DNA from 3 places in the Limosilactobacillus ingluviei str. Autruche 4 genome. Region 3 is predicted to be linked to each of the others. Evidence: predicted binding sites of a transcription regulator. Region 3 holds the regulator's gene; each other region holds the start of a gene.
What was found. The regulator Rex, encoded in region 3, represses fermentation and respiration genes when NADH is low (regulators of the CRP and FNR family bind a similar motif). The targets are predictions, from matches to a motif close to TTGTGAANTANTTCACAA.
Positions count from the first base shown of each region.

Region 1: pdhA (pyruvate dehydrogenase (acetyl-transferring) E1 component subunit alpha) is a predicted target of Rex. The motif match lies at 5,822-5,839, and genes of this name have one in related genera.
Region 2: adhE (bifunctional acetaldehyde-CoA/alcohol dehydrogenase) is a predicted target of Rex. The motif match lies at 2,456-2,473, and genes of this name have one in related genera.

Region 1 is NZ_HE997173.1:308,741-316,969, reverse strand. Features, by position in the region: gene lplA (lipoate--protein ligase) at 1-761, opposite strand, end outside; gene lpdA (dihydrolipoyl dehydrogenase) at 794-2,197, opposite strand; gene BN54_RS01550 (dihydrolipoamide acetyltransferase family protein) at 2,203-3,525, opposite strand; gene BN54_RS01545 (alpha-ketoacid dehydrogenase subunit beta) at 3,541-4,518, opposite strand; gene pdhA (pyruvate dehydrogenase (acetyl-transferring) E1 component subunit alpha) at 4,521-5,612, opposite strand; gene BN54_RS01535 (HesB/YadR/YfhF family protein) at 6,317-6,703, opposite strand; gene BN54_RS01530 (HD domain-containing protein) at 6,783-7,442, opposite strand; gene BN54_RS01525 (GNAT family N-acetyltransferase) at 7,638-8,162, shown strand; gene BN54_RS01520 (putative hydro-lyase) at 8,203-8,229, opposite strand, start outside.
Region 2 is NZ_HE997177.1:81,016-89,244, forward strand. Features, by position in the region: gene adhE (bifunctional acetaldehyde-CoA/alcohol dehydrogenase) at 1-2,321, opposite strand, end outside; gene brnQ (branched-chain amino acid transport system II carrier protein) at 2,767-4,107, shown strand; gene spx (transcriptional regulator Spx) at 4,164-4,562, opposite strand; gene BN54_RS09155 (NADPH-dependent oxidoreductase) at 4,596-5,333, opposite strand; gene BN54_RS09160 (SDR family NAD(P)-dependent oxidoreductase) at 5,352-5,996, opposite strand; gene BN54_RS09165 (MarR family winged helix-turn-helix transcriptional regulator) at 6,194-6,598, opposite strand; gene BN54_RS10430 (NAD(P)H-binding protein) at 6,610-7,026, opposite strand; gene BN54_RS10435 (Rossmann-fold NAD(P)-binding domain-containing protein) at 7,032-7,190, opposite strand; partial or broken gene BN54_RS09175 (glycosyltransferase family 2 protein) at 7,366-7,842, opposite strand; gene BN54_RS10335 (hypothetical protein) at 7,832-7,978, opposite strand; gene BN54_RS09180 (hypothetical protein) at 8,071-8,229, opposite strand, start outside.
Region 3 is NZ_HE997173.1:1,104,465-1,112,693, forward strand. Features, by position in the region: gene BN54_RS05430 (ATP-dependent helicase ComFA) at 1-119, opposite strand, end outside; gene BN54_RS05435 (YigZ family protein) at 208-861, shown strand; gene BN54_RS05440 (hypothetical protein) at 936-1,193, opposite strand; gene BN54_RS05445 (APC family permease) at 1,265-3,103, opposite strand; gene groL (chaperonin GroEL) at 3,288-4,922, opposite strand; gene groES (co-chaperone GroES) at 4,982-5,263, opposite strand; gene BN54_RS05460 (redox-sensing transcriptional repressor Rex) at 5,531-6,169, opposite strand; gene BN54_RS05465 (ABC-F family ATP-binding cassette domain-containing protein) at 6,355-8,229, shown strand, end outside.

The sequences.
Region 1 (8,229 bases), 800 kb from region 3:
AATTCAGGTGACTTACCGTAAACCCAATCATCGTTCTTGTACCATTTATTTTCAATTGCTTCAATCGCCTTGTCATCTTCCGGCGTTAGATGGTACTCGTTTTGACGAGCCTCTTCAATTGAATCGACCTTCATAATCCGCTTAATTAATTCATCACGGAATTGTTGTGTCGTCAGGTTTTGGAATTCTGGCTTCAAGTAAGGCATGATGTTAGTAACCCGGGAACGAACTGATTTGATTCCTTTAGATTCAATCTTGTCCTTCGGTACCCGCAAAGCTTCAGCTACAACATCCGTATTCACGTTATACATCAACGTCCCGTGTGAGAAAGTCTTGCCATCGCGTGAGTACATTGCGTTACCTGAGAATTTCTTCCCATCAATCACAATATCATTTCGTCCGGTAACTTCTGCTCCTGTCGCTCCCATGTCGTGGAGGGCCTCCACAACCGGCTTAACCAGCTCCTTAAATTCCCCAAACTTAACTTGTTCAGATGGAACTACGAAGCTAAAGCATAAGTTCCCCATGTCTTGGTACATTGCACCCCCACCAGAAAGCCGCCGGGTAATCGTAACACCATGTTCTTCACAGTATTTTTGATTAATTTCTTCCAACGTGTTCTGATTTCGACCAACAATGATACATGAGTCTTCAATATAGAAGAGCATAAATGGGACTTGCATGTGATCACTGTTCATCAAGTGCTGTTCCGTAGCCAAATTACGACGGATATCATTCGACGGCATTGCTAAATATTGCATCTTTCTCACTCTCTTTTTTCAAAATAATAGTCTTAGATGTTAGTTGGCATTCCTAAACCAACATCAGCGGCGTCCATCATAATTTCGGACAATGATGGGTGCGCATGGATGGTCAAAGCTAAGTCTTCAACCGTATTGCCTGATTCAATTGCCAACGTCAATTCAGCAATCATGTTCGAAGCGTCAGCCCCAACAATTTGAGCCCCCACTAAGACACCAGTGTCCTTCATGAAGACCAAACGAGCAAAGCCTTCGGTTGCCTTCATGGAAACTGCCCGACCATTAGCAGTGAATGGGAACTTCGCCGTCTTAACGTCTAAGCCTTGTTCCTTGGCTTCTTCAGGACTTAAGCCAGTCGACGCAACTTCTGGATCCACGTAGCATACAGCTGGAATTGCATGGTAATCAACCACGGACGGTTGCCCGGAAATTGCTTCCGCTGCAATCTTACCTTCGTAACTAGCTTTGTGAGCCAAAGCTGGGCCGGCTACAATGTCACCAATTGCGTAAATATGATCAACTGAAGTCTTACCTGAAGCATCAACCGGAATCAAGCCCCGCTTATCGGTCTCAATGCCAACTTGTTCCAAACCAATATTTTGCGTATTTGGCTTCCGACCAACGGAAACTAAAACGTAATCTGCATTAATCGTTTCCGCTTTACCGTTAACTTCATACGTTACATCAACGCTGTCACCATTATCCTTCGCTTCTTTAGCCATAGCATTCGTAACAACCTTAATGCCCTTGCTCTTAAAGTTCTTCAGTACCGGTGCCGTCAGTTCCTTGTCGTAATTACGCAAGATCCGGTCAGTACCTTCAATAATGGTAACTTCAGTCCCAAAGTTGGCATAAGCAGAGGCTAATTCACAACCAATGTAACCCCCACCAATCAGAACTAACTTCTTTGGCAACTTGTCCAATGCCAACGCGCCCGTTGAATCGATAATCCGGCCACCAAACTTGAAGCCAGGGATTTCAATTGGGTGACTCCCCGTCGCAATAATCAAGTTCTTGAAAGTATACGTTTGGGCATGGTCATCATTCATTACCCGAATGTTGTGGGCATCCTTAATGTAGGCCGTCCCCCGCAGTACTTCAATCTTGTTCTTCTTGAAAAGGTAAGCAACCCCATTCGTCATCCGTTGAACTACGCTTTGCTTGTAGCCTTGAACCTTGGCAAAGTCTAAGTTAACGTCCGCACTGATCCCTTGGTCTTCGTTGTCTAAACTAGTCCGGTAGTTGTGGGATACTTGAATGATTGCCTTGGATGGGATACAACCAACGTTCAAGCAGATCCCACCTAAAGTGTCTTCCTTTTCCACGACGGCTACCTTTTGCCCCAGTTCAGCGGCGTGAACGGCAGCAACGTAACCACCAGGGCCAGAACCAATGACAATCGTATCTAATTCAATCGGAAAGTCTCCTACAACCATTTAAATCATCCTTCCATTAACAACAATTCAGGGTCAGCCAACAATTCCTTCAGCCGGTTCATTGCCCGTTGAACCGTCCCACCATCAAGGATCCGGTGGTCAGCTGCCAACGAAAGCTTCAAGACCTTGGCAACCTTTACCAAGCCATCTTCAACAACTGGTTCTTCAGAAATCTTCCCCATCCCTAAGATAGCAACTTCTGGCCAGTTAATGATTGGTGTAAAGTGACCGCCACCGATGGAACCAATATTCGTAATTGACATCCCTGTGTTAGCCATGTCAGCACCACTCAGCTTACCATCCTTAGCCTTAGCCGTGTTTGCGGAAATTTCCTTTGCAATTGTAAACAGGCTCTTTTGATCAGCGTTCTTGATGTTTGGTACAAACAAACCGTTGTCCGTATCCGTGGCAATCCCAACGTTGATGTAGTCACGGTAGTGGATTTCCATGTTAGCCATGTCTACCTTAGCGTTAAATTCTGGGTATTCCTTCATGATAACGGCCAGAGCCTTTGTCATGTAGGCCATAAATGTCAGGTGAACATCGTGACTAGCGGCCAATTCCTTGTACTTCTTGCGGTGATCCCACATCTTGTCAACCACCACTTCGTCGAAGACATGAATCATTGGAATTTCGCTGACAGACTTAATCATTGCCTTAGCCGTAGCCTTCCGCACAGCTGACATCTTTTCAGCATGTTCTGGCCAGTCTGGGGCAGCAGCTGGCGCAGCCGTTGCTGTTGCCATCGTATTCGCAGCAGGCGTTGGCGTAGCAGCTGGCGCTGGCGCAGCGGCAACAGCGCCACCACCGTTCTTAAAGGCATCAATATCAGCCTTGAGAACTTGGCCGTGGTTACCAGTCCCGGCAACTTGCGCAATATCAACCCCTTGTTCGCGTGCGTACTTCCGTACCCCTGGCATGGCCAATACTGGTAAACTGTGATCAGCCTTTGCGACCGGAGCAGCTGGAGCTGGAGCTGGCGCAGCGGCCGGAGCTGGAGCTGGCGTGGCAGCTGGTTCAGGAGCTGGAGCTGGGGCTGGCGCAGCAGCTTCTTCAGCGCCTTCTTCAACATTTCCTTCCCCATCAGCAACTTCTAATTCAACCAAGACTTGCCCAACCGTAGCCGTTTCATCTGGTTGAACCAGAATCTTGGTAACCTTCCCGGTAACTGGGGAAGATAATTCTTCAACTGATTTATCGTTTTCGATTTGAACCAGATCGTCGTCCTTGTTAATGGTGTCACCTTCAGCAACGTGCCATTCACCGATGGTCCCTTCGGCCATCCCTTCACCAACGTCTGGTAACTTAAATTGGAACTTGCTACTCATTACTCTTTCACCTCGTTAGAAATTGACGGTGTCCTTGACAGCCTTTTCGATGTCTTCCGCATTTGGCAGCCACTGATCTTCGGCATCACTGAATGGGTATGGCGTGTCAGGAGCGCCAACAAACTTAATTGGAGCATCGAGGGAAAGGATTGCATCTTGAGAAATCAAGGAAGCAACTTGGTTCATTACGCCACCAGAACGTTGAGCTTCTTGAACCAAGACAACCTTTCCAGTCTTCTTAACCGTTGCCAGAATTGCTTCTTCATCCAATGGCGCAACTGTCCGCAAGTCCAGAACTTCGGCATTGATACCTTCAGCTGCCAACTTGTTAGCAACCTTCAGACTTTCTTGCAGCATGTAACCATAACTGATAATGGAAACATCCGTACCTTCACGCTTAACTTCTGCCTTGTCCAACGGAACCGTGTAAGCACCATCAGGAACTTCTTCACGCATGGAACGGTAAAGCTTCATGTGTTCCAGGAACATAACTGGGTCATCAGAACGAATGGCAGAAATCAGCAAACCTTTGGCATCGTAAGGACCTGATGGAATAACCACTTTCAGACCTGGCGTTTGTGCAGCTAACCCTTCCAAGTTATCGGAGTGCAGTTCCGGCGTGTGAACCCCACCACCAAATGGAGTCCGGATGGTAACTGGCATCTTCAACTTACCAGCCGTCCGGAAGCTTTCACGAGACATTTGGCCGGCGATTTGGTCAAAGGCTTCAAAAATAAAGCCCATGAATTGGATTTCTGGTACTGGACGCCAACCAGTAAAGGCTAACCCATTTGCCAGACCGATAATCCCAGATTCTGCCAATGGCGTATCAAAGACGCGGTCTTCACCGTGCTTTTCTTGCAAACCATCGGTAGCCCGGAAAACCCCACCGTTCTTACCAACGTCTTCACCGAAAACTAAAACTTTGTCATCACGGGCTAATTCTTCGTCCATGGCGTCCGTGATCGCCTTAACCATTGTTAATTTAGCCATGATTAGTTGCCCTCCTTAGCTTGGTATTCCTTAACCTGACGTTCAATTGCCGCTGGCGTTTCGTCAAAGGTTGCTTCAAGGAATTCAGAAACCTTTTGTACCGGTTGACTTTCAACAACTGCCATTGCCTTTTCGATTTCAGCTTCTACTTCATCTTTGTAGGCAGCTTCTTTTTCATCGTCCCAAAGGCCCTTGTTTTCCAAGAACTTCTTCATCCGAATCAGTGGATCCTTTGCAAACCATTCTTCTTCTTCAGACTTTTCACGGTAACGCTTTGGATCGTCCCCAGACAACGTGTGAGCCCCGAACCGGTAACAAATCGTTTCAATTAAGACAGGCCCGTTACCAGCCGCAATCCATTCACGTGCTTGCTTGGTAACTTCGTAAACAGCCAGGATATCCATCCCGTCAACCAGGACACTTGGAATCCCAGCAGCAACAGCCTTTTGAGCCAAGACAGGAGCTGCAGATTGAACATGACGTGGAACAGAGATTGCGTAACCGTTGTTTTGAACAACGAACAACGCTGGTGCTTTGAAGGAACCAGCAAAGTTAATCCCTTCGTAGAAGTCACCTTGAGAAGTCCCACCATCACCAGTGTAGGTCCAGGCAACGTTCTTTGAGCCGCTCTTCTTCAAACCAAGCGCTGCCCCAGCGGTTTGAACGTATTGGGCCCCAATGATGATTTGAGGTGGCACCGCGTTTAAACCATCTGGGTAAACGTTCCCGTTAACGTGACCGATTGACCACATGAAGGCCTTTTCCATTGGTAAGCCATGCTTGATTAATTGCGGGATGTCCCGGTATGCCGTTAACAAGAAGTCACCCTTGTCCATTGCGGCACTCGTCCCCATTTGGCTGGCTTCTTCCCCAGCGGTTGGAGCGAAGAAGCCTAACCGACCTTGACGGTTGAGCTTCGTTGAACGGTCACCCAAAACCCGTGACCAAAGCATTTGCTTGTAAAGGTCAACATATTGGTCGTCAGATAAGTCTGGCATCAAGTCAGGGTTCACAACTTCCCCATCGTTGTTCAGTACTTGCAAAGTCTCGTATTCTGGTGTGTGCTTGAGACTTTCAAAGTCTAATTGTGTCATTATCAATGCCCTCCTTTATTTCGTTAGCGCTTACATATAATATAAATCTTTTTGAAATTAAGTCAATATTGTGTAAAAAAATACTTTCCCCAATTTGAGATTCTTCACAAACATTGCCGCTTTTGTCAATTATCTATCACCGGTTTAATCATGTTCGCCTCTTTTTGACCGATAAATATGTTCACTAAATTTTTTTGGTTTTTTAACTAATGTTATCGCTTTCACAAATTTGAAAGTTGATATTGGCAAGGGAAATCGATTTATAGCCTGGTCTGTGATCTCACCGCGATCAAGTTTTCACGTAAGCTTAGCTTGGAAAAACACCCCCTTGACGGCTCTAAACCAGCTAAAAACCCGCAAATTTTATCTTCTTATCAGATAACTCCAAGCCAACTGCAAGGCAAACTGCCAGTTACTACCCCGCCAAACTAACGAGCCGCGCCAAGCTCTATCCACGAAATATACATCCGTTGGTCCAATTCGTTCATCACGAACGGGTGTTTAAAGCAACCACTATCCCCCATCTCTCAATCGCTACGCCCAAAGTTGACTAACTTCCAGAACACTTCCTACCCGTCTAACACGATGACAAACCCTAGTTCCAGCCCCTTCAGTTGACCATTCGCAGTGACAACTTTAGTAAATAATTTACTGAAAGAAAAAAGACGGGGCACTGCCACCGTCTTAGTAAGGTCTCTTAGACTTTAATTGTAATTGCAATCAGTGTGTTGGCTCTTAACCGACGCTGATGCCACCGTATCTAATTTGCTACCATCATTTGGTGTAAAGTAATACGATGGCCCATCAATCCCTTCATCGTAATCAATTTGTGCATCGAGCCCTTCAAAGAACCAGTAGTCAGCCGCTTGAACATAGAAGTGTAAGCCATCGACTTCCGTGTCAATCACCGGTTTGTTGGGATGGTCACACCGGGCCATCCCCGCCGAAAAGCCAGTATGGGCATTCGTTTCGCCATAGACTTTCCCAAAAAATTTGATGCCTTGACCCGGTTGAAGATGCATTTCTTCCTTAAACCACTGAATGATCCGGGGACTCAAATTCAACTTTGATAATGGTGCATTTCCTGCCATGATAAAATCTCTCCTCGCAATCGCTTTCAATTTGTAAGTTTAGAATAGCACACATTTAGCAAATGAAAAAGGATTTTGTTTAGGCCTCCCCTTCCCACTCGGCTAAAAAGCGCCTTACAAATTGGTGCATAAAAGTTTCCCGTTCAACAGCGATCGCCTGCGCGGTTTTGGTATTCAATAACCCTGCCAATTTAAAGAGCTTCTCAGAAAAATGGTTGATAATAGTCTCATTAGCTAAGTTCCGATACTCGGCCCGATCTAGGTGTTCCCGGGGAGATAGTTGAGGATCATATAGTTTTTCACGATGCTTGCCCCCATAATAAACTGCCCGGGCAATCCCAATGGCCCCTAATGCATCCAGCCAATCCGCATCCTGAACAATTTGGCCGGCCAATGATAGTTGGGGCCGCGAACCATCCAACGTATTGGCAAATGACATTTGCGTGATAATTTGCATGATTTCGGTTTGTTGGTCCGCCGAGAATTCTTGCTGACCCAGGAATTTTTCCACGGCCGCCTCAGCCGCCTGAACATCCGCAAAAAGTTTTTCGTCAATCGTGTCATGAAGATAAGCGGCCACGACTGGTAAGAAAGCATCAACCCCCTCCGCTTGGGCAATTTTTTTGGCTAAGCGGGCCACCCGCTTTAAATGATCCATGCCATGCCCGGTTGTATCGTGGCCAAGCTTTTCTTGCGCAAAGGCCTGCACGGCTTGCAGTTGTTGTTGCTGACTTAACATCGGTTGGTCCCTCATTTCTTAACTAAAAAGTACACGGTCCTAGCTGTTTAAGACTAGCAGACCGCACCAAATTTCACTCTAATTCACCTTTAGTATACCATTCCATCGTGAAACTTGTGACTTGAACTCTCGGTTTACATTATGTTAAGTTGTTATATACGTTCTAAAAATCATTTGGAAAGCGAGGGTGTTAATATGCACTTAACCAAAGCATCAATGGAAGATCTGGCACGAATTGTGGAAGTCTTGGAAGACGGCAAAAATCAACTCGCAGAACGAGGGGTTGACCAATGGCAAGGTGAATATCCAAACATCAGCCAAGTAAAGGCCGACATTGAAAACGGGTTTGCCTACTTAGTCCACGCGGATGATCACGAGACCGTGGGCGTCTTTTCAATTTTGCCGGCACCGGATCACTCCTATGACGAATTGGATGGTGAGTGGCTTTTGGATACAGACCGTTATTTAACCATTCACCGGGTCGCAATTCACTCTGCTCACGCTGGTAATGGGTACGCTTCTGGCTTATTCAAGGATTTGATTGACCACATCAAAGTCCATCGCGAAGATATTCTATCGTTACGGATTGATACCCATGAAGATAACCAGGCCATGCAACATTTGATTGAAAAGTACGGTTTCAAACGGGTAGGGACCCTCCACGGGGTTTACCGGCCGGAAGAAACCAGTTACGTTTACGAGATGTTGACCCAACAATAAAGCAAAAGGTTCGCTTGCCACTAACGCAAACGAACCTTTTTTAATTCTTCAGCTTTTGATTCAAAAC
Region 2 (8,229 bases), on a different contig from region 3:
GCCCGGAAGGCTTCGTACTTCGGCCACGTGCTGAACTTCTTTGGCAGGGTCGCATTGAACTTGATGACGTGCGGCATGGTAATGGCAATGCAGATCCCGTGGGTCAAACCAAATTCCCCACCCAACTTGTGGGCAATCGAGTGGTTGATCCCTAAGAAGGCATTCCCGAAGGCCATCCCCGCCAACGTCGAAGCATTGTGCATCGCCGCCCGGGCTTCCGGATCCCCGTTGTAAGACTTAGTCAGGTTTTGGAAGACCAGCTTGATGGCTTGCAAGGACAGTGGCCGGGTGTAATCGGACGCCATCGAGGAAACGTAGGATTCCATCGCGTGGGCCAAGACGTCCAAGCCAGAAGCTGCAATGTTGCCCTTTGGTACCGTGTCGACAAATTGCGGGTCCACGATGGCCACGTCTGGCGTCAAAGCATAGTCAGCCAATGGGTACTTAACGTGGGTCTCGGAGTCAGTAATAACGGCAAATGGCGTTACTTCGGATCCCGTCCCGGACGTTGTCGGAATAGCGACCATTTGGGCCTTGCTTGGCTTGTCAAAGCGGTAGGCCCGCTTACGGATGTTCAAGAACTTTTGCTTAGCGCCAAAGAAGGAAGCATTCTCGTCTTCGTAGAACATCCACATCCCCTTGGCCGCGTCCAATGGCGAACCACCCCCGAGGGCGATAATCGTGTCGGGCTTAAAGGACTTCATCAAGGCGACCCCTTTTTCAACCGTCTTGGTCGATGGGTCAGCTTCGACGTCCGAGAAGACCAAGTATTGAACATCATTTTGCCGCAACTTCAATTGATCAACTACGACATCAACGTAGCCGTGCGCGTAAATCGATGGGCCCGTAACAATGAAGACCCGGTTGATGTTTGGCATGTCCTTGAGGTAACGAACGGAGTCGCGTTCAAAGTAAATTCGTGGTAATTTGATCCATTGCATGTTATTCCGCCTCTTGGCAATTGTCTTGATGTTAAGCAGGTCGTAATCGGTGACGTTGTGAGAAATTGAGTTTTCCCCCCATGAACCGGTCCCCAACGTTAACGATGGCGTCATCCGGTTATAGATGTTCCCAATGCCCCCTAGCCCCGATGGGGAGTTAACGATTACCCGGGACGCCTTCATAGCGACCCCATATTCGCGGGCCAGGTCCATATCAGTCGTTTGAATGGCCGCCGTGTGGCCCAAGCCCCCGTAGTTGAGCAAGGCTTCACACTTGGCAAAGGCATCGTCCTTGCTTTGGGCTTGGTAAACTGACAAGACTGGGCTTAACTTTTCACCGGACAGCAATTCCTTGGGCCCGATTTCTTCTACTTCAACGGCTAAGACTTGCGTGTCGGCTGGAACCTTAATGCCCGCCATTTCGGCAATCTTCATTGCTGACATCCCGGCAATCGGCCCGTTGACGCCCCCGGTCTTTTCATTAAACATCGTCGTCCGCAACTTGGCGTGATCTTGCTTTGGCACGAAGTAAACCCGGTTGGCTTCTAAGCCGGCCTTCACTTCGGCGTAGATTTCCTTATCAATCACGGCACTGTTTTCCGTGGCACAGATCATCCCATTATCAAAGGTCTTGGATAAGACCAGGTCGTTAATGGCCCGGGCGAGGTTGGCACTCTTTTCAATGTAGACGGGCCCATTCCCAGGACCGACCCCTAAGGCTGGCTTCCCCGTGGAGTAAGCCGCCTTAACCATCCCTGGACCCCCAGTTGCCAAGGTGCAGGCAATCCCAGGGTGGTTGATCAAGGCCGTGCTGGTTTCCCGGCTTGGTTCGTCAATCCATTGAATTGCCCCCTCTGGCGCCCCCGCTGCAATCGCTGCATCGCGGACGATCTTAGCCGCATGCCGGGAGCACTCTAAGGCTTGCGGGTGGAAGGAAAAGATGATCGGGTTACGCGTCTTCATCGCAATGATCGCCTTAAACAAAGTCGTCGACGTCGGGTTGGTCACCGGCGTGATCCCTGCTAAGACCCCCAGTGGTTCGGCAACGGTGATCAATTCATCGGCCTTGTTGTCTTCAATCACCCCGACCGTGTGGTGCTTGCGGATGTGGTGCCAGATTTCTTCGGTTGCGAACATATTCTTGATCGCCTTATCTTCGACCACTCCCCGGCCGGTTTCCTTTACGGCTTCAATCGCCAACTCCATGTGCTTGTCTTGCCCAGCTTCGACCATTTGGTGGGTAATGTAGTCAACCGTCTTTTGGTCAAAACCTTGCATGACGTCTAAAGCCGCGTGGGCCTTTTTAACTAAGGCGTCCACCATTGCTTCGGCCCGGGCCTTTGGATCTTGGGTAACTTGAGTTTCATTCTGCTTAGCCATTCTAAACAGTCCTCCTTGAACTCTGATCTGTGCTTGTACTTGATTACGGTTCTTACTTTAACTTACGAATGTGAAAAAGTCAACAAGTCTAATACCTTGAAATATAGGTATTTATCCACTGTTTAAGTTTATAATTGTGAATAATATCCCAATCAAGGGGGGGCGTTTTCCCAACCAAGCGACAATGGAACCGCCTTCAGAGCATGTGAAAGTAAATGCAAACTCGTCCTAAGTGACCCCTAAAAAAATATTGGTCTACTTTGCTCCCTAACCTCAACTAGTGGTTAGAAACTAGGCCAGGCCGGTTGCTGTGCTTAATGAACACTTTTGGATCGCCCCAGCTGGCAAACCAATATGGTATAATTACCTTTCGTGTCAACCAAAACAAAACGTAGTAAATACTAACCGGGGGATCAGCAGCGTCCTCCCATAGAAAGGATTTATCATTGTGACTCAAAAACTCACCTGGAAAGATTATTTGGTGCTAGGTTCCCTCTTTTTTGGGATGCTCTTTGGGGCCGGAAATTTGATTTTCCCGGTCCACCTCGGCCAATTGGCGGGGCAACACTGGCTGGCGGCCGCCGGCGGCTTCTTGCTTTCGGGGGTCTTGTTGCCCCTGATGGCCTTTTTAGCCCTGGGCCTTTCCAAAACCAGCGGCCTGTATGAGCTCACGAAACCCTTGGGCAAATGGGGCGCCTTGCCGCTGATCTTATTGGTACAACTGACGATCGGTCCCCTGCTGGCCACGCCCCGCACGGCGACGGTTTCTTATACGATCGGGATCGCCCCGTTTTTGCCGGCCCACTGGCAAGGCGGCGGATTATTGCTGTATACTGGCCTTTTCTTTGGCTTAACCTACTTGGCGATGGTCCAAGAAAGCAAAATCACCGCTTTGATCGGGAAATACTTAAACCCCTTATTCTTGCTGATTCTAGCCGTAATCTTTGCCCTGGCCTTTAGCCACCCCCTCGGTCAAGCGCACCACCTGGCCGCCCTAGGGAGCTACCGCCCAGCGGCCTTTGCCAATGGCTTTTTGCAGGGCTATAACACGATGGATGCCCTGGCCGGGTTAATCTTTGGGATGACGATCATTACCGCCATCCATGAGTTAGGGGTCACCGATCGGACCGCGGTCTCGTGGGCGACCATCAAAAGTGGGCTGATCGGAATGGGGAGTGTGGCAATTATCTACCTCGGCTTGATTTGGTTGGGTGCTACCAGCCGGGCAAAATTTGCCCTCGGTGCCAACGGCGGCATCACCCTGGCGCAAGTTGCCCACCACTACTTAGGCAGCTTAGGGGACGGGTTGTTGGCGGTCTTAACCATTTTGGCTTGTATCACGACCGCGATGGGGTTAGTGGCCGCCTTTGCCCAAGCCCTCAACCAGCTGTTCCCTCGTATTAGCTACCGGACCTTTTTACGCTTGGCCTGCGGCGGTTCCTTTCTGATCGCTAACCTCGGGTTAGATCTGATCATCGCCTGGTCGGCCCCCATCCTGACCTTCCTGTACCCGCTCGTGATTGCCTTAATTGTCCTGGGAATTTTAACCCCCTGGCTGGGCTTAGATCGGACCAGTTTTCGGTTAACCGTTGGGCTAACGGCTCTCCCGGCCTTTTTAAGCCTCTTTAAGGATCTACCGCCGGTTTTGGCGCACACTGCACCGATTCAAGCGCTGGTCACTGCCGCTAGTCACTGGCTGCCGTGGTACTCACTGGGCTTTGCCTGGCTACCGTTCACCTGCCTAGGGCTCTTGCTCAGCGGCCTCTTAAAATTGCGCCGGGCCTAAAACGCCAACAGGCGGCTTCCTCCCCGAATTAATCAGGGCGGAAGCCGCCTGTTTTTTTACCCCAACGCTGCTTGCTGGGCCTTGGCCAATTCTAAGCGCCGCACTTGCCGGGGCAAGAAGCGCCGAATCTCATCTTCATTGTAACCCACCAATATCCGCTTATCATCCAGGATAATCGGCCGGCGCACCAAGCCGGGGTGCGTTTGAATCAAAGTCGTCAGCTGGCTTAATGATAATTCATCCAGCTCAATGTCCAGGGCTTGGTAAGCCTTGGAACGTTTGGAAATGATATCGTCAATCCCATTTTCGCTCATTTTCAAAATCGACTTAATTTCCGCTAAACTCAACGGTTCGACTGCCAGATTGCGCTCTACAAACGGAATTTGGTGCGCCGTGAGCCACGCCCGCGCTTTACGGGATGAACCGCTGCTCGGCGCTAAAAATAACGTTACTATTTCCTCTTCCCCCTTAGTAAAATTAATTCTGAGTTAACGCGTAAGCTCAAACCCCTGCGCCTTTACAAAGGCGGCGACGGCTGGCCGGCGCAGGGTCGCAAAAAAGTCCCGCTGAGTCGTTGTCCAGTCCGTGTCCTTCGGGTGGCTGGGCCGGTGCAAATAATAGTCACGGACTACTTCATCATAATCCCCTAACTCCGTAAACTGGGCCGCCGGGTAGGTGTCAACGGCGGTAAAGTTAGCCAGCGGTAACCGCGGCTTGACCCCATTTTTCGTCCGGGGAACGCCAATCGTCAACCCAAATAACGGCACCGTATACTTGGGTAAGTGCAACAATTCCGCCACCCGGGCCAAGTCATTGCGCAGGCCACCGATAAAGCAAATCCCCAAGCCCTGCGCTTCTGCGGCGACGGCCATGTTTTCCGCAGCAATCGTGGTATCAACTACGCTGACCAAAAACGATTCCAAATTCGTTACCGGCACCACCGGCTGGCCCGCAGCTTCCAGTAAATGGGCCTGGCGGTACAGATCCGCCACAAAGACGAAAAAGGCCCCACTTTTTTTGACATAGGCCGCACTTTGGGAAATTTCCGCCAATTCATTCCGCAGCGCCGGAGCTTGCACTTCAATAATCGAAGTGGCCTGCACAAAATTAGACGACGAGCCCGCGTGGGCCGCCGTTAATAATTGTTGTTTGATCGCCGCTGACAGCGGAGTCGCTTCAAAATCCCGCACTGAAACGTGCTGGGTCAATAAATCAAATACTTCCATCTTCCTCATCCTCTTTGATCATTCGTGATCGATGCTTTGGGTTAAGTCCAGGTGTTGGTTAACCTCATTGACGACTTCTTCAATCTTGGTTTGCAACGCGGCAACCGACCAATTCCCTAAATACAAGCGGCGCGGAGCGTGGGCCAGTTGGGCCAATTTGACAATCGCTTGGCCGACCAGGACCGGATCGCCGCTTTGGTGGTGATTAAGTTGGCCTAAGCCCGTCATGGTCTGCGCCACAACTTGATACTCGGGCAACGTCTTAGCAGACCGCTTCATCGAACGCCCATCTAAAAAGTCCGTCCGCACCCCGCTCGGGCCGACCGCCGTAACTTGAATCCCAAACGGCGCTACTTCCGCCGCCAACGCCTCACTCATCATGATGACCGCGGCCTTAGTTGCCGAATAAATGGACTGGCTGGGGCCGGCCACCGTTCCAGAAATGGAAGCAATATTAATAATGCGGCCGTGCTGTTGGGCGTGCATGATCGGCAGGACGGCTTGGGTCATTTGCATTAACCCAAAGACGTTAACGTCAAAATTTTGCTTGACTTCGGCCAAGGAAAATTCTTCAAAGGCCCCTAAAATGGCATACCCCGCGTTGTTGGCCAGGACGTCTAAGCGGCCCCACCGCGCCATTACCTTGGCAACCGCCGCTTGAATGCTGGGAGCTTCAAATTACATTTCCAGTGGTAAAAACTGGGCTTGCTGATCCGGGGCGGCCTGGGCTACCTGCGCCGTTAACCGAGCCGCATTCCGCTACGTTGCCGCCACGGCATAGCCGGCCTTTAAAGCTTGAATTACCGTCGCCAGGCCGATCCCCTTTGATGCGCCCGTTACCAACATTACTTTTGGTTCACTCATGCTCCTCCTTTGAGCACGGTTAACCGTTCCAACACGGGGTGGTATTTGGCTAAAATTGGTGCCACCACCCGTTCTGCATTTTGCAAATACTGCCAGCCCGCTGGCGTCAAATGAATCAAGACGCTTCGCTTATCCACGCTGCTGGGCTGCCGTTCAATGACCTCACAGGTCCGTTCAAAGCGGGTCAGCATCCGCGAGGTCGCGCTTTGACTGAGCCCTAATTTGGCACTTAAATCATTGACCCGCAGGGGCTGTCCCTCGGCTTGCGCCAAAAAGTGCAAGACGTAAAATTCATTTAAGCTGATCTGATCGACCAGCGTTTGCAACGCGGCGGTCAGCTCTTGATCAATCTGTTGGGTTAAACTTTGTAATTTTAACCAGTCAGTTAAAGCCCTTGTCATCATAATCCCCCTTAATAAAAAGACGGGTGAGCAAAATGGGTGCCCGGCTTCCCCACCCCGTAGCTGGTCCGCCACAGATGATCGTCATCAGCCAACAAATCTAAGATGGCTTGCACGACGGCTTGGCGGGATACTTCAGCATCGGCAAAGGGTTGCCCGCTCGGCACCAATTCGTACTCGCGATCAATGTCATCGTCAAACAACCAGGTCAGCTTCAACAACAGGTAATTGAGGTCCGAATCCTGCATCAACTTGGCGGAGGCCAATTCTCCCTGCAAATAACTTTGCGGCAGGTTCGCCGCCGTCCAGTCCGCCAAGGCTTGGGGAACTTCATTTTCAATGCCGGCAATCGTAGCGGCGATCACGTGCGGAACGTGAGCGGCTTGCATTGCTTGAAGCAAGCTGGCGGTGTCAGCGGCATCCGACATTGAATTTAAATAGACCAGTCCGTGCCAACCAGTGCGGCTTGTAAGCGGGCTTGGTCTTGAAAATCACCATCCACCAACGTCACCCGGTCATTGGCCGCCCACCTTGCCAGTCGTTGACTTACGTGACGACCGTACAAGACTAAGTTTAAATCCGTTTCAGCCAACAGCCGGACCGTCAGTTGGCGGGCAATTTATCCCGCGGCCCCTAAAATCACCATTTTTTTACTCATCATTGTTTCCTCACTTTTAATTTGTTTGCGCATGCATATAATATACGATTGGCCGCTTGGTAAGCCAGGGCAATTTGCTTGCCCTGTAACATCAGCTTAAACGACAAGTTTGTTTGATCAAGAAGTACAGCGCGTGTTCTTCTGGCATCGCATCCGCATCGTAAACCGCTAAGTATTCCCCCTGGGCAATTTTAAGGGCATCGTTTAAGACCCCGGCCTTCCCGCCGGTCCCCGTTCGTTCAATCACTTGAATCCGGCGCTTGGCATACTCCGGTCGGTCCACCACCTGGTGCATCATCGCAGCCGTCTGATCACTGCAGTTATCAGCATACAGCAGGACTTCCACCTGAGCGGGGGGATAATTTAAGTTCAAAATCGCCTGGGTCGTTTGGGCAATCACCAATTCCTCATTGTGCGCGGGAACGACAATGGTCACCGTCGGATAGGTTGGCAACGGCGTCACGTGCGCCCGCTCGTTAGCGTGTTTTAGCCAAAATTTAGTGGCCCCAAAGAGGTTTATCAACGACGTTAACAGGCCGATCCAAATCGTGACCAAAGTTAACATCAAGACGACTTTAATGACCATCTTTTATCACCCCCGGACTAATTACGGCGCGTTCGACCCAGGTATAGATTATCCAGGCGCACACAAAGAGAATCACAAACGACACAAAGAAGATCCCGGTAATCACCAGGGCCACCCACATAAATCCCGTCATCATTGCTCTGCCTCCAGTAAGTATTCCATCACAATATCCGTTTCCAACTCGCGGACCAAGTGGTGGAGCAAGCGGTGAAAATCATACTTAGCCGCTTAGGCTTGCGTCAAGTGGGCTTGCCTCATTTTAAGGCCAGTTGGCTGAACCGGTGCCAAGGCAGCCAAGTGCTGACGCGTCGTCTGCGTTAATTGGGCCATTTGGTGCTCACTCAAATCATAGGAGTAGATTAAAAAAGTCGCATCGTCAATATAAAA
Region 3 (8,229 bases):
CAGCGCACCTGCTGGCCTTCAATTGCCATGGTGGGTAAGACTTCCACCCCCGCTGGCGCGGGCAGGGCCGTTGCCGCTGGGACCAATTCCCGGCGCCCATATAACAATTCAATTTCCATTTTTTCACCCCCTACTTTATATATACGTCAAAAAAGCGAATTTTTACTTTTTTAAGGGGGCAAATTTTAATTCCGGAGGAAAAGCACGATGAGCCAAGCCCAACCCTACATCACCATTGCAGCTGATACGACCTATGAGGTCACCATTAAGAAATCGCGCTTCATTTGTTCGTTGGCGCGGGTAACCAATGAAGCCGCCGCCCAGGCCTTCATCAGTCAAATCACCAAAGAGCACCGCAAGGCAACCCATAATTGCTTTGCCTACCTGCTGGGCGAGCACGATCAAATCCAACGCGAAAGCGACAACGGTGAGCCCAGTGGGACCGCGGGCGTCCCGATTCTCGAAGCCTTGAAATTAGAGCACCTCCACGACGTTTGTGCCGTCGTCACCCGTTACTTTGGCGGGATCAAGCTCGGGGCCGGGGGATTGATTCGGGCTTACAGCAACACGACGACCGGCGCGATTCACCAAGCCGGCCTAATTAAACGGATCAAGCAGACAACTTTGGATATTACCGTCCCCTACCCCCTGTACGACCAAGTTAACTACTACCTTAATCAAGCCGCCCTGACCCAAACGGCACCGGATTATGCCACCGCCGTCACGGTCCACGTCTTTGTCGATGAAGATCAGGTTGAGGCCCAAATTGCTGCCTTAACCACCCGCTTTAACAACCAGTTGACCATCCAAAAAGGCACCCCGCGCTTCCACGAGGTGCCCCTGACCAATGATGAAAATTAGATGCTTTCCCCGCTGCGGCCCAGTTGCCGCAGTTTTTTTACGCACTGAAGTTGACCCGGCGAAGGAGGAGCGGGCTAAACCAACGTCTCTAGCCCCCGTAAAACCACCAAGACCAAGCAGAGGCCCAGCAGCCACCAGGTCACCTTGCGTACCCGGGGATTGTGGGCCTGCCACTGCGACCAGTTTAAGCTCAAGTAGGCGCCCACAATCAGTCCACTGCCAAAAATCCCCAACCAGCCAGAATGAAACCAGTTGTCCTGCACGGAAAATGACGCCATTAATAAAATTCCGCCGAGCCCTGCCACGGTCGCCCCGAGTTGTCGTTTCTGCATTTGCTGATCCTTTCTTATTTGCCAAGCAAAAGGGCTGGTAAGAAAAGCGTCTTTTCTCCCAGCCCCAGCCGTTATTCGTGTAAGTGATAATTGTAAGTGGAAACAATGATGTTCTGCCGGCTGTTTAACAAGGTCCGCAACCGCAGGGCGGTTTGGTTATGCAAAGCCAGCTGCCACGGGTGCTTCGGCACAAATTGCGGTACCAGCACCGTCGTCGAATAGTTCTTGGCCTCCGCGCGTTTGGCAATCACATCGACAAACCGCAGGGTCGGCGTTGCAATCGACCGGTAAGACGAGTGAATGTCAACGAACCGGACATCCGGGTATTCGGCCTTAAATTCATTAGCCGTTTTGTGTTCTTTGCCCGGATTTTCATCAAAGGAAACGTGCATCGCAATCACGTAGTCCCCAATCGAGCGCGCGTAATTGATCGCCCCACGGGTCACCTGCGTAACGTTACCAACTAAGACAATCACCGTCGCCCCATCGTAATCATGCAACTGCACCTTGGTCTTTTCGGCCACCCGCAGCTGCTTGCCTACCTTTTGGTAGTGGCTGTGAATGTTGTGGAACAACAAGAGCAGCATTGGCATGATGATCAAGTACGGCCAGACGTTGCTAAAGTGTTGCCAGAACAAGAAGACCACCAGGGCCAAGGAAATCAAGGCCCCAACCAGGTTAATGGCGGCCTTGCCCAGCCAAATACCATCGCGTTCCCGGAACCAGTGGATAATCATCCCAGATTGGGAAAGGGTGAAGGGCACAAACACCCCCACGGCGTACAGCGGAATCAATAAGTTGGTCTGCCCATGGAAAATCACGATCAAAATCATCGCCCCCACGGCCAGACTGATAATCCCGTTGGAATACCCCAACCGGTCCCCCCGGTCCATAAAGGCGTGCGGCAAGAACTTATCCTTAGCCATATTGTAAGCCAGGATCGGAAAGGCCGAGAAGCCGGTGTTGGCCGCCACAGCCAAAATCATCGCCGTCGCCAATTGCAACAGGTAAAAACCGACCCCGTGGCCGCCAAAAACGGTCGCCGCAATTTGGGACAGAACCGTCGCCCGGGGGTTAGGAATGATCCCAAAGTAAAAGCTCAGGAAGGTAATGCCCGCGAAGAAGGCCGCCAAAATCAGACTCATAATCGTCAGGGTGCTGGCCGCATTCTTCTCCTTGGGAGCGTTAAAGTTTGGCACCGCATTACTGATCGCTTCCACCCCGGTCAAGGAAGCTGACCCGGCGGAAAACGCCCGGATCAACAAGACCAAGGACATCCCCGCTACGGGGTGCCCATAGTCAGCTGGGGCGTGGTAAGCAACGTGCCCAGTTACGATGTTGATCAACCCCCAAATGATCATGACGGAAATCATCACCACGAAGAAGTAGACTGGGATCGTCAAGAAATTGGCACTCTCGCTCATCCCCCGCAGGTTTAAGAGCATGATCGCCAAGACAATGAGCAACGAAATCGGTACCGAGTACTTATACAGGGCCGGAATGGCTGAAGTAATCGCTTCAGTCCCCGAGGTCGTTGACACCGCCACCGTCAGCATGTAATCGACCAACAGCGACCCCCCGGCAATCAAGCCCCCGTTGTCGCCCCAGTTCTTCGTTGCCACCACGTAGGCCCCACCCCCACTGGGGTAGGCGTGAATGATCTGGCGGTAGGACAAGGTAATTGCCAACAGCAAAATCAAGACCACGGCCGCAATTGGTAACGAATACCACAAAGCCGCCGCGGACAAGGTTACCAAGACGGTCGTAATTTGTTCCGTCCCGTAGGCAACCGACGATAAAGCGTCCGATGACAAGAGGGCCAAGGCCTTGAACTTCGTCAAGTGGGCCTGCCCTTCATCAAGGGTTTTCAGTGGTTTCCCAATCAAAACCCGTTTCAGATATCGCCACATTTTTCTCTCCTATATAAAAAACAATTGTAAGATTTCACCCCACGCAATCCAAATGGCGGATTTACGTGGGGCCATTTGTAGATTGTAACGCAAGCGCTAGTGAAATGACAAGCATTCCTCTAAATTTCTTTGGCATGCAAAAAAGCCGCGGTCGCCCGCGACTTTTGGTTAAATTGGCAAGGGATTACATCATCCCACCCATGCCGGCACCAGCGGCTGGGTTCATTGGAGCAGCGTCCTTTGGTTCTGGCTTGTCGGCGACCACAGCTTCAGTGGTCAACAACAAGGCTGACACAGAGGCCGCATTTTGCAATGCTGAACGGGTAACCTTGGTTGGGTCCACAATCCCGGCTGCAACCATGTCTTCAAACTTGTCTTCCGCCGCGTTGTAACCAATCCCTGGTTGTTCGTTCTTCAGTTGGTTGATAATCACTGAGCCTTCAACCCCAGCGTTTTCGGCAATTTGACGAACTGGTGCTTCTAAGGCTGCCTTTACGATCTTAACCCCAGTTTGCTCGTCACCCGTCGTTTCGGCTTCAACCTTTTCCAAGGCTGGGATAACGTTTACCAAGGCCGTCCCACCACCAGGAACGAACCCTTCTTGCACAGCGGCCCGCGTAGCGTTCAGGGCATCTTCGATCCGGTACTTGCGTTCCTTCAATTCCGTTTCCGTAGCGGCACCGACCTTAACAACGGCAACCCCACCGGCTAACTTCGCTAACCGTTCTTGGAGCTTTTCTTTGTCAAAGTCAGAGGAAGTTTCGGCAATGGCCTTCTTGATTTGTTCAACCCGGTCAGCAATTGCGGCCTTGTCCCCGGCCCCGTCAACGATCGTCGTGTTGTCCTTAGTAACCGTTACCTTGTTGGCTGAACCAAGTTGGTCAATCGTCGCGTCCTTTAATTGCATCCCTAAGTCATCAGAGATCACCGTCCCACCGGTCAAGACTGCGATGTCTTCCAGTTGGGCCTTGCGCCGGTCACCAAAGCCTGGCGCCTTTACCGCTACCACGTTAAAGGTTCCCCGAATCTTGTTGAGAACCAAGGTTGGCAAGGCTTCACCCGTAATGTCATCGGCGATGATCAACAGGGCCCGACCTTCTTGCACAACGGATTGGAGCAGTGGCAAGATGTCTTGGATGTTGGCAATCTTCTTGTCCGTGATCAGGACGTATGGGTTGTCCAGGTTAGCTTCCATCTTGTCGTTGTCAGTAACCATGTATTGGGACATGTACCCGCGGTCAAAGCTCATCCCTTCAACCACGTCCACGCTGGTGTCCACCCCACGGGAGTCTTCAATCGTGATAACCCCGTCGTTACCAACCTTTTCCATTGCGTCCGCAATCAATTGGCCTACTTCTGGGTTTGCAGCAGAGATCGAAGCGATTTGTGCAATGTCATCCTTGGTCTTGACATCGTGACTCATCGTCTTCAATTCAGCCACGGCTGCGGCCGTAGCCTTTTCGATCCCGCGCCGGATGCCAACTGGGTTCGCCCCGGCCGTCACGTTCTTCATCCCTTCGTTGACGATCGCTTGGGTCAGGACCGTCGCCGTGGTCGTCCCGTCCCCGGCAATGTCGTTAGTCTTGGAAGCAACTTCAGAAACCAGCTTGGCCCCCATGTTTTCAAAGTGATCTTCCAATTCGATGTTCTTGGCAATCGTCACCCCGTCGTTAGTAATCGTTGGGGAGCCGTAGCTTTGTTCTAAGACCACGTTGCGGCCCTTTGGTCCAATCGTCGTCTTAACCGTGTCAGCTAACTTGTCAACCCCGCGCAACATTGCCCGACGTGCATCTTCAGCAAACTTCAATTCCTTTGCCATTCTTATTTCACCTCAAATTAATTTCAAACTTAATCAATTGGCCAACTTAATCGTGGCGGTTAATCAATCACGGCCACCAGGTCTTTTTCGTGAACGACCAGGTACTTTCCCCCGTCGTATTCAACTTCCCGGCCGGCGTACTTATCAAAGAGGACCTTATCGCCTTCCTTAACGCTTACGGCAACGTGTTGACCATTGTCCAAGGTCCGCCCTTCACCGACAGCAACAACCTTCCCCGTCGTAGGCTTGTCCTTGGCGTTGGAAGCTAACACAATGCCCCCAACCGTCTTTTCTTCTTCTTCAGCTTTCAGAACTACGCGATCTCCTAATGGCTTTAACACGTTAATCCCTCCATATAATAATTCTAGTTTCCGTAATTTTAGCACTCCTGGTTGAGGAGTGTTAGCACTCAACCTCGTTCAGTGCTAATTACATTTTCTACTATAACACGGTTCAGTCAGATTGCAACCAAAAAGTTTGACCTTTTTTGACGTATTGGCCGAGCGATTGGTAGAGCGCCGTTGGCATCGGTATCAAAAAAGCTGCCCCAGCTCAGCTGGAACAGCGCTAACGAACCCAAGCCACACCCGCTTGGGAAAAGCGGCGAACTAATCTTGCCCCTTGTTGCTTTCAATAAAGTAAATCAAGGTTTGCAATTCATTCGTCAAATCAATATTTTGGACTTGGACATCCTTGGGAACTGACAACCGGACTGGAGTAAAGTTTAAGATCCCGTGAACCCCCGCTTCAACGAGTTCATCCGTCACGGCCTGGGATTTTTCCCCGGGCACGGTTAAAATGACCGCGTCAATTTGTTGTTCTTTAATCTGCTTCTTTAATTCAGACGCCGGATAAACCGGAATCCCACTCTTGATCGTATTCGCCAATTCCGGCTTCGGATCAAAGGCCGCGCTGATCCGTAAGTTGGTGCTTTGGTGGAAATTGTAATTCATCAAGGCACTCCCCAGGCTCCCGACCCCGACTAAGGCGACACTGGTCAGCTTGTCTTGGTTCAAGATCCCCCGGAAAAACTTTAACAGGCTCTCGACATCATAGCCGTAGCCCCGCTTCCCTAATTCACCAAAGTAAGAGAAGTCCCGGCGAATCGTGGCAGAGTCAACTTGGACTGCCTCTGATAATTCAGTCGATGACACCCGCTTCTTATTGGCATTCAAGAGCACGTTCAAGTAACGGTAATAGACCGGCAGTCGCTTGGCTGTCGCCCGCGGAATTTTCCGAGATGGCATGTTCACATTCCCTCCTCAACTAAAAATTTATGGTTCTTGTGAATTTAGCATACAACTTATTCTAGCAATTCCCGGCTCCTTTGTGAACCTAATTGCAAGAAAAGTTATGGTTGGTTGGCAAAAAAGCATGGTAAAATTTGGATTGACTGAAGATAAGAACGGATAGAAAGATAGGTTTTGACAAAATGCTTGTATTGCAAACCCACGACGTCTTGCGCCGGTTTGGGGCGGACGTTTTATTTCACAATATCAACTTACAAATCAATGATCAGGCCCGGGTCGCCTTGGTCGGCCGCAACGGGGCAGGGAAGACGACCTTGCTCAAGATCCTGGCCCAAATTACCGAACCCGATGAAGGGACCCTGGCCGTCGGCAAAAACGTCACGATCGGTTACTTAGCCCAGGATCAAGGCCTCGACAGTCAAAATACGATTTGGGCCGAATTAGACGGCGTCTTTGCGCCGCTTCACGCGATGGAAAAGCGGCTGCACGCTTTAGAAGAACAGCTGGCCAGCGTGGATGCCACCAGTCCGGCCTACCAAGAAATTCTCAGCGAATATGATCGCTTGCAAACCAGCTTTAAAAAGCAGGACGGCTTTGCCATTGATTCCAAAATTCGCGGGGTCTTAACCGGCTTTGGCTTTAGCGAAGCCATGTATGAGATGCCGGTCAATTCGCTCTCCGGAGGGCAAAAGACCAAGTTGGCCCTGGCCAAAATCCTGCTCCAAGCCCCCAACTTGTTGATCCTCGACGAACCAACCAACCACCTTGACATGGGGGTTTTGAGCTGGTTGGAAGACTACTTAAAGGGGTATGCCGGGGCCTTATTAATCGTGTCGCACGACCGCTACTTCTTAGACAAGGTCGTTAATGAAGTCTATGACCTGGATAACAAAACGTTGACCCACTACACCGGGAACTACACTGCTTTTATGCACCATAAGGCCGACAAGCTCAAAGCTGAACTAAAGCACTACGAACAACAGCAAAAAAAGATTGCCGCCTTAGAAGACTTTGTCAACCGCAACATTGTCCGCGCTTCGACAACCAAGCGCGCCCAAGCCCGGCGCAAGCAGCTGGAAAAAATGGACCGCTTAACCCGCCCGGTCAGCGATGACCGCTCCATTCACTTCTCCTTTACCTACGGTGAACCAAGCGGCAACGACGTGTTAACGGTGCAAGATTTAAAAATCGGCTACCACGACCAGCCCTTAGCCGGCCCCTTCTCCTTTACTGAAACCAAGGGCCAGCGAATCGGCATCATCGGCCCCAACGGGATCGGCAAATCCACGCTGCTCAAGACCCTCTTGCATAAACTACCGGCCATCAGCGGGGAGATTAAGTTTGGGGTCGGCCTGCAAATCGGCTACTACGACCAGGAGCAACAACAACTGCACCCGGAAAAGACCGTCCTCGATGAAGTGTGGGATGACCATCCAGAAGTCCCCGAAACCGAAATTCGCTCCTTGCTGGGGAGTTTCTTATTCGTGGGCGATGACGTTTTTAAGCTGGTCAAGGACTTATCGGGGGGACAAAAGGCCCGCTTGGAATTAACCAAGCTCTCCTTTGAACCGATCAACTACTTGATTCTCGATGAACCGACCAACCACTTGGACATCGACAGTCGGGAAGTCTTGGAAACGGCGATTAATGAGTTCCCGGGGACCGTGCTGTTTATCTCCCATGACCGGTACTTTATCAACCAAGTGGCCACCGACGTCTTGGCGGTAACCAAGGATCAGATGACGGCGTACGAAGGCAACTACGACGACTACCTTGCGGCCTTAGCCAAGCAAGCGGCCAGCCAGCCGGCCACCGCAAACCCGACGACCACCAGCGCGCCATCGGCAAAGCAACAATCCTACCAACAAAGCAAGGAAACCCAACGGGCCCGCCGCAAGCTCCAACGCCAAGCCGATCAATTGGAACAAACGATGACGGACTTGAGCGAACAACAAGCTGCGATTGAAGCAGAGATGAGCAAGCCCGACATTGCCACCGACATTGCCAAGCTCAGTGACCTACAAAAAGAGTTGGATCAAGTCAGTGCCAAGCTGGCC